Regions from separate parts of the Aurantimicrobium sp. MWH-Uga1 genome, predicted to be linked through region 1. Evidence: predicted binding sites of a transcription regulator. Region 1 holds the regulator's gene; the other holds the start of a gene.
What was found. The regulator LexA, encoded in region 1, represses DNA repair genes until DNA is damaged. The targets are predictions, from matches to a motif close to TCGAACANNTGTTCGA.
Positions count from the first base shown of each region.

Region 2: a site for LexA is predicted at 2,387-2,402, ahead of AURUGA1_RS07005 (acetoacetate decarboxylase family protein). Genes of this name have one in related genera too.

Region 1 is NZ_CP030929.1:598,993-603,314, forward strand. It holds gene clpX (ATP-dependent Clp protease ATP-binding subunit ClpX) at 1-1,034, shown strand, start outside; gene AURUGA1_RS03110 (methylenetetrahydrofolate reductase) at 1,144-2,094, shown strand; gene lexA (transcriptional repressor LexA) at 2,159-2,833, opposite strand; gene AURUGA1_RS03120 (hypothetical protein) at 3,099-3,551, shown strand; gene AURUGA1_RS03125 (histidinol-phosphate transaminase) at 3,641-4,322, shown strand, end outside.
Region 2 is NZ_CP030929.1:1,414,274-1,418,595, forward strand. It holds gene AURUGA1_RS07000 (glutamine synthetase family protein) at 102-1,454, shown strand; gene AURUGA1_RS07005 (acetoacetate decarboxylase family protein) at 1,539-2,354, opposite strand; gene AURUGA1_RS07010 (APC family permease) at 2,544-4,040, shown strand; gene AURUGA1_RS07015 (aldehyde dehydrogenase) at 4,169-4,322, opposite strand, start outside.

The DNA of each region.
Region 1 (4,322 bases):
CCCTCTCCGTTGCGGTTTACAACCACTACAAACGCGTACGTGCTGGCGAGGGTGTTAAGACGGCAGAAGAGAAAGCCAACGAAGTTGAGATTGCTAAGAGCAACATCCTCCTTATTGGGCCCACTGGATGTGGAAAGACCTATCTTGCGCAGACTCTTGCTCGCCGTCTGAATGTTCCGTTCGCTGTCGCTGATGCAACATCGCTGACGGAAGCAGGGTATGTCGGTGAAGACGTGGAGAACATTCTTCTCAAGCTCCTGCAGGCCGCTGACTTTGATGTCAAGCGTGCAGAGCAGGGCATCATTTACATCGATGAAATCGACAAGATCTCACGCAAAGCAGAGAACCCCTCGATTACGCGTGACGTTTCTGGTGAAGGTGTTCAGCAGGCACTGTTGAAGATTCTTGAAGGCACCGTTGCTTCCGTCCCGCCACAGGGCGGTCGTAAGCACCCTAACCAGGAATTTATTCAACTCGACACCACCAATGTGCTCTTCATTGTTGCCGGTGCATTCGCAGGGCTCGAAGACATCATTCAGTCCCGTGCAGGAAAGACCGGTATCGGCTTTGGTGCTCCACTGCAGAGCAAGGATGAAGCACGCGACTTCTTTGCTGAGGTACTCCCGGAAGACCTGCACAAGTTTGGTTTGATCCCTGAGTTCATTGGCCGTCTGCCGGTTATTGCGACAGTGTCGCCACTAGATCGCAGTGCACTGATTGACATTCTCACCGAACCCAAGAACGCACTGGTCAAGCAATACCAGCGCATGTTTGCTCTCGATGATGTTGAGTTGGAATTTGAACCTGCAGCGCTGGATGCCATCGCTGACTTGGCTGTCCTGCGCCAGACAGGTGCCCGTGGCTTGCGTGCCATTCTGGAGAACGTCCTTGGGCCCATCATGTTTGAGGTTCCTTCAACCGACCAGATTCATAAAGTCATCATCACGGCAGAGTGCGTCACGGAAAACGCAACTCCTACCGTTGTCCCTCGCTTGAGCTCAGCAGTGATTGAGCCAGAGGAACGCACAGCCTGATAACATTCTTCTACCTGATTTATTCAGGTGTAAGCGGCTGCCGAGCCCGGCCCACGCTTCGCGGATAACTATATGTTGTCTTTTTCGCGATGAGTGTCCCGAGGAAAATATGAGCAACGCATCACCGTCTAGTTCTCGTGAACTGAGTATTGGCGTGCCTTTTTCTTTTGAGGTGTACCCACCACGCAACCCCGAACTCCGAGATGCACTGCACGCAACCATTCTGGAACTTGCCGCATCAGGTCCAGATTTCATCTCCGTTACCTATGGTGCAGGAGGCTCTTCTCGAGATGCCACCTTGGAGTGCGTGAAATATATTCTGGATAACACCGATGTTGAGCCGATGGCGCACCTCACCTGTGTTGCCGAGTCCTATCAGGGCGCCAATGAGCTCGTACGGACATTTCTCGACGCAGGTGTACGATCATTCCTCGCCCTGCGTGGCGACCCGCCACAAGGCACACAGGAAGGCGAGGACTTCCTGGGAGACCTCGGTAGTGCAGCGGAACTCACACAGCTCATTCACCGTGTTCAAGCTGAACGTGAACCATTCGTGTTTGTGGAAGAACCCAGGTGGCACGCCGGCGCAACACGTCTGAGCCAAAAACGTGAGTTTGTCCGTATCGGTGTTGCCGCATTCCCTAATGGGCACCCTCAGTCACGTTCTAAGACCCAAGACATTGATGTTTTGCTGGCCAAAGAAGCTGCGGGAGCAAACCTGGCCATCAGTCAGTTGTTCTTCCATGCAGATGACTATCTATCCTTCGCTCAGAAGGCGAAGGAGGCAGGCCTGAGAATGCCCATTATTCCCGGCATCATGCCGGTGATTAGCCCTGGACGTTTGCGTCGCATGATTGAGATCTCTGGGGAAGATATGCCCAGTGATTTGGAGATTGCTCTTGAAATTGAGCCCACAGTTGAAGGTCAGCGGGAGATTGGTGTTGAGCACGCAGCGAACTTAGCTCGTGAGCTGATGGCCGGGGGAGCGCCCGGTATTCACTTGTATGCCTTCAACCAAAGCGGACCGGTATTGGATGTTCTGCGTAGGCTCGAAGCCTAAAGATTGAGATACATCAATGGCCCGCACGCTGTATTCAGCATGCGGGCCATTAGTTTGTGGGTGTTTAGACCGAACGAAGAACCGTGACGACCTTGCCCATGATGGTGGCGTGGTCTCCCAGGATGGGTTCGTAGTTGCTGTTGCGAGGAAGCAACCAGGTGTGGCCATCACGTTGACGGAAGACTTTGACAGTTGCCTCATCATCAAGAAGAGCAGCAACAATGTCACCGTTTTCTGCTGTCTGTTGACGACGGACGACGACAAAGTCACCATCGCAGATTGCTGCGTCAATCATCGACTCGCCTTTGACCTTGAGCATGAAGAGTTCTCCGTCACCAACAAGCTGGCGAGGCAGTGCCATCGTATCTTCGGTGTTCTGCTCGGCAGTGATGGGTCCACCTGCGGCAATTTGGCCCACTAATGGAACCTGAACCGCTTCGCCAAGGGGAATGATGTTGTCTGCCACAGGGGCGACCTGGCGAGGAGCTGATCCTTGGCCGAGAACCTCGAGGGCGCGAGGAAGTTTGGGGTCACGGCGAATATAGCCACCGAGTTCTAGCTGTTGAAGTTGGTAGGTCACGCTCGCCAATGAGGACAGACCAACTGCATCCCCGATTTCTTGCATAGAAGGGGGGTAGCTGTTTTGGTCAATATACGCGGTGATGACGTCGAGGATAAGTTGCTGCTTTGCGCTCAGTCCTTTGCGACGTTTGCTTGTGCCAGCTGCTGTCTCAGTCATGGCTTATTCCGATCTGTCTGGGAGTGTTCCAATCCACAAACCGGAATGTCCGTGGTTGGTGATGAACTATCTCCATTACCGAAAGAGTATTCGAAATATGTAGAGAAAACAAACACATATTCGAAAATTCCGCAAGTAATGTCCAAAAAACCTTCAATATCTACTTGACATTGAAGAAATACGAATATATCTTCGAAATATATCTTCGAATCGGGTTCTCCCGGCCGAGGGCCCGATTCGAGAAAAACAGGAAAAGGAGAATCTCATGAGCGCAGTACTCGCATTCACCGCACCAATTCACCGCCCCGTCGAACCTGACTACATTGATGAGCCATGCAGCGAAGCCGGCATTGTCCGTGGCTCTGGTCACACTAACAATGTGACGTACGTAAACTTTCTTCCCGCAGCTACCCCCACCACTCGTCTTCGTATCACCAAGCGTGGTCGTCGAATTCTCACTGCCTTTGTCGCGCTTCCTCTCGTGATTGGTGCCCTTGTCGCGGCACTCAACAGTGGTGGTGCTGTGGCCACTGCTGAAGGTGCATCACAAGACTTCACATACGTGACCTTGTCTTCGGGCGAGACCCTGTGGCACTTAGCTGCTGAAATCGCACCCAACGCTGACCCCCGTGACGTTGTGGCAGAGATTGTCTCGCTGAACAACCTAGAAGGTCCTGTACAGGCAGGACAGAAGATTGCTCTACCCGCAGGTTACTAAGTCACTTATTTCTGTATTCTTCTTTCCGAACGCCGGCTCCCAGACGGGAGTCGGCGTTTTTCCTTTCTTTCACGGCTTAAACTGAAGAGGTGACTTCTCTTGACGACCTCCCCATTCGCGACGATCTTCGGGGCCTCAAGCCTTATGGCGCTCCTCAAGAGCACGTGCGCGTGGAGCTTAACGTCAACGAAAACACTCACCCTGTACCACCGCAGGTTGTTGAAGACATCATGGGGCGAATTCACACAGCCCTGGGGCGCATCAACCGATACCCGGATCGTGAATTCACCGAACTGCGCAGGGCGCTTGCAACTTATTTAGGTCACGGGCTGACTGCAGAGAACATCTGGGCGGCAAACGGATCCAATGAGGTCATACAGCAGCTACTCCAGGCTTTTGGTGGTCCTGACCGTTCGTTGTTGGCATTTCCGCCCACTTACTCCATGCACTCCATCATTGCCTCCGGGACAGGTACGCAGTGGATTCCCGCCCAGCGTGATGCTGACTTTGAGATTTCCCCCGCAACGGCGGTTGCAGCCATCAAGGAATACAAGCCTGACATCGTGTTCTTCTGTACCCCCAACAACCCCACGGGCACTCCTGTTTCCTTGGAGACCATCGCCGCTGCCTACGATGCGACGGACGGCATTGTTTTCGTTGACGAGGCTTATGCCGAGTTTGCGCCTGAAGGTGAGCCCACTGCACTGACATTGTTGGCTGGTCGTCCACGCCTGGTCATCTCCCGCACCATGAGTAAAGCTTTTGCCTTTG
Region 2 (4,322 bases), 790 kb from region 1:
GAATAACGATGAAATTTTGGCTGTGCGCTAGCACATAGGTATTATTCGTTAGTATCCTAACGATAGCGTTTTGACACCATATTTGCCACAAAGGAGTTGCAATGGTTAACGATCTGACAAAACTTCGAGATGACCTTGGCGAACGCGGGATTGATGTTCTGCGCGTGATGTACTCAGACGTCTTGGGTATCCCTCGCTCGAAGGACATCCTTGTCAGTCAGCTCGACAAAGCTTGCCACAACGGTCCCGCCTTTAGCCAAGGCGTGTGGACCACCACAACTGGTGGTGAGTTCCACGAGGCAAACGGCATCGCCAACGACGGCCTCCAAGACTTCTTTACCCAAATTGTTCCCAGCACTATTTCACCCCTTGCGTGGGAACCAGGTGTGGCATACGTCATTGGTGACGCTTTCAATCCTGACGGCAAACCCAACATGATGTCCCCCCGTTCTGTGCTTCAAAAAGTTATTGAAAAATACCAATCACTTGGCCTTCACCCCGTCGTGGGACCAGAACTTGAGTTCTACATCTCCACTAAAGACGAAATCGGAAACTTCCAACGCTCATTGAGTCAAACAGGGCGCGTTTACATGACGGGAACACTGGTTGATCCTGACGGTGACTTCCTGCATCTCATGCGCATGTTGGACAGCCTCAATATTGGTGCTTTTGCTGGAAACCATGAATTCAGCCCTAGCCAATACGAAGTAAACCTCTGGCACAGCGAAGCACTCGATGCAGCCGACCGCACGTTCTTTTTTAAGTCCGCGGTCAAGGACATCATTGCTAAGCGTGGCAAGCACGCAACCTTCTTGGGTAAGCCCTGGAGCGATGAGGGTGGATCAGGTTTCCACCTGCACTTCTCGGTGACCGACGCAGACGGCATCAACAAAATGCATGATGGACGTGGCAACCTTTCCCCAGCTGCAAAGATGCTTATCGCAGGTATTGTGAAACACGCCAACGCCCTGACCGCTTTCACCAACCCCACCATCAACTCGTTCAAGCGACTGGGCCCCGACACTCTTGCCCCCTATCGCTCCAACTGGGGATATGACAACCGTTCGTGCATGGTTCGCGTTCCACCTGAGCGTGGTCAAGGAACTCGTTTGGAGATTCGCGTGGGCGATGGTGCGGCGAACCCTTACCTTGTCATTGCAGCAATCCTTGCAGCTGGTCTTGACGGAATCGTCAATGAGATGGAATGCCCACCAGATGCTGTCGGCATGGCCTACGACAACGAAGATGCAGATATTCTTCCTGAATCCTTCACTCAGTCACTTGACGCACTCGAGGTCGACGACGCACTGCGCAACCAGCTTTCACAAGAATTGGTCAATGTATTCATGGTGCTCAAGCGTGATGAGATTGCTCGTTACGAAGCAGCTGTTGAGGACCCCACAACCCGTGAGGTAACAGACTGGGAAATCACAGAATACGCAGAGGCGTACTAACCCGCCCAGCACTGCAAGCAATAAAGGACCCCGGTGGATACCCACCGGGGTCCTTTATGTGCATCGATTGGGAGATGCACAAATTTAGATACTCGGGTTGGATCCTAAATCAGCAACCAAGGTTCCCCCATTAAAGGTGGTGCCAACTTCTCGGTAGTAACCGCCAAGAATCTTATCTACGGGGAGGAGTGAACCAAGTTCATCCCACTGCGAATCACTGAGGGTGAGTTCAGCTGTGCCACCCCAGGCCTGTCCCAGATCAAGGTCGACACCACCCATGGTGATGAGCTGGTCGAGTGAGTTCCCTGCGCCGGGAGTAATCGAAGGAACCCAGCGGCTGTGTAGCATCTTGTGGCCGTTGACAAAACCGTTGCTCTCAACGGGACCGGTGAGGGTCACCTTTGCCGACGCCAGTCGGTGATCATAGGCAGCAAGGCTAGCGCCGAACTTTGCTCCTGCTTCAAGACGTGGAGTTGCCTTGCCGCGGTTGTAAACACGGGTGGCGTGCATCGATCCAAGCTTCTTGGGGTAGCCCTGGAACCAACCACGAGCCATTGCGAAGTCTTTGGTTACCCAGATAGCGACGCAGCGGCTATAGGTGACACCCTCGTACTTGCAACGCACGACCACGAAGGTCTCCATGTACTGCGAGCGGTCTGGATCTAGCAACTCTTCAAAGTCATCAGAACACGACTGCCAGTCAGCCCAAATTAACGCAACAGCGCCAGGTTGCTCATCCGCCAGCTCCAACTCAGCAGGAAGGATGGCTCGGACGTTGGCAGGGTCGGTGAGGTACTCAACAGTCAGGAGCGTTCCGGAGTAATGCCAGGGCATCTCTGGAATGATGGCGCTTTTGCCCGACGGAGTTTTGGGGGCTAGAAAACCTTTAAGTGTGCTCATGACATTAGAGTTTATAGGTCATTCGTATCCAAACAAACATATTTTTGTCATGATTTGTTTACAGAAAATATTCCATATTCTTTTCACAAAAGTTATATTCTGAACTTGACCTTGCTAACACTTGTTGGCAAAGTTGGAACATCGTTTCTATCCAAACGATTTTTATGAACTCAATGAGGAGATCAAATAATGTCATCCACTCTCGAAGCGAAGGGCGCGGGGCTGAGTAAAGGCCGCCTCGGTGTAGCCGGAATCGTCTTCTTCGTCGTAGCTGCTTCTGCGCCGATGGCGGGTATGACTGGTGTTGTACCAGTTGCCGCAGTTCTCGGTAATGGCGCTGCTGTTCCAGGAGCCTACGTATTCGTAGGAATCATCCTGCTGCTCTTCAGCGTTGGTTTCACCGCGATGAGCCACAAGGTAACTAACGCAGGTGCGTTCTTCGCTTATGTTGGTAAAGGTCTTGGCCTCAACATGGGCGTGGCTGCATCGTTCGTTTCCGTCCTTGCTTACATGGCAGTCCAGTTCTGCATCTACGGATTCTTTGCCGCAATGATGAGCTTCACCTTTGCTGGTATGGGCGTTGATTTGCCCTGGTTCGTCTGGTTCGTTGTGGGTTGGGTTTTCGTAACTCTGCTCTCGCTGTTCAGCGTTGACGTGGGTGCTAAGTTCCTCGGTGTTCTCACCAGTCTTGAAGTGCTCTCCATGCTGATTACCGGTATTGCCATCCTGGCAAACGGTGGTCCAGAAGGCTGGAACTTCGAAGCAAGCTTCGCTCCAACAAACGTATTTGCTGGTGGCTTTGCTGGAACCGCGGGTATCGCACTCGCATTCGCATTCGCTTCTTTCATCGGATTCGAATCAACCGCCATCTACGGTGAAGAAGCAAAAGACCCCAAGAAGACCGTCCGTCGCGCAACCTATTGGGCTGTGGGAATCATCGCAGGTCTGTTCGCCATTGTGAGCTTCGCGATGATGACCGGCATGGGATCTTCCTCTGTTATCGATCAGATTCTCGAGCGTTCTGACGGACTTGCAGACCCTGCTGCCGTTCTGTTCTCCCTCGCTGGTGAATACGTCGGTCCTTGGATGGCAACCCTCATGCAGGTGCTGATCATCACAAGCTTGTTCGCAGGACTGCTCGCATTCCAGAACGCGGGTGCTCGCTACTTCTTCGCGATGAGTCGTGGTGGAACTCTTCCTGCAAAGTTAGCTACTACCAACCGTCGTGGGGCTCCTTCCGGTGGCGTCTGGACCATGTCTATCGCCGGCTTCATTGTTGTTGGACTTTTCGCAGTCTTTGCACTTGACCCCATCCTCAACCTGTTCTACTGGCTCAGCGCTGTTGCAGTGCTTGCCATCACTCTGGTTGAGATTTTGGTCAGCATTGCTGTGATTGCTTACTTCTCGAAGAACGAAGGCGCCAATGTCTGGCAGGGCAAGATTGCTCCAGCACTGGCAGCAATCGGTATGTCTTTGGCGATGTATCTCATCGTTGCTCGCTTCAACCTGCTTGCAGGTACCGCAGCAGACGGCGTTGACCCATCACTGCCCGAAAGCGCATTTGGGCTGAGCCCGTTGGGTTGGTTCCTGGTGACCCTCCCTGCAATCTTCTTTGTGATCGGCCTCATTGTTGGAATCGTTAACAAGAAGGAAAACGCAACCTTGACTCAGGACATGATGTCCTAAGTCACACTCAAAACTGGGGCGCTCACCTGCACAAGGTGGGCGCCCCTTTTTTTGCAGCTCCGACTGGGTTAGTTGAGAGTTAACAACCGAAGCCCCCTGAGAATTCAGGGGGCTTCGGTGAAGGTGGATTAAAGCTTGATATAGGTGGTCTTCAACTCGGTGTACTTATCTAAAGCATGACGTGATTTGTCGCGCCCATTGCCACTGAGTTTGAAACCGCCGAATGGAACTGTGAGATCTCCTTCTTCGTAGCAATTCACCCAGACAGTTCCAGCCCGAATC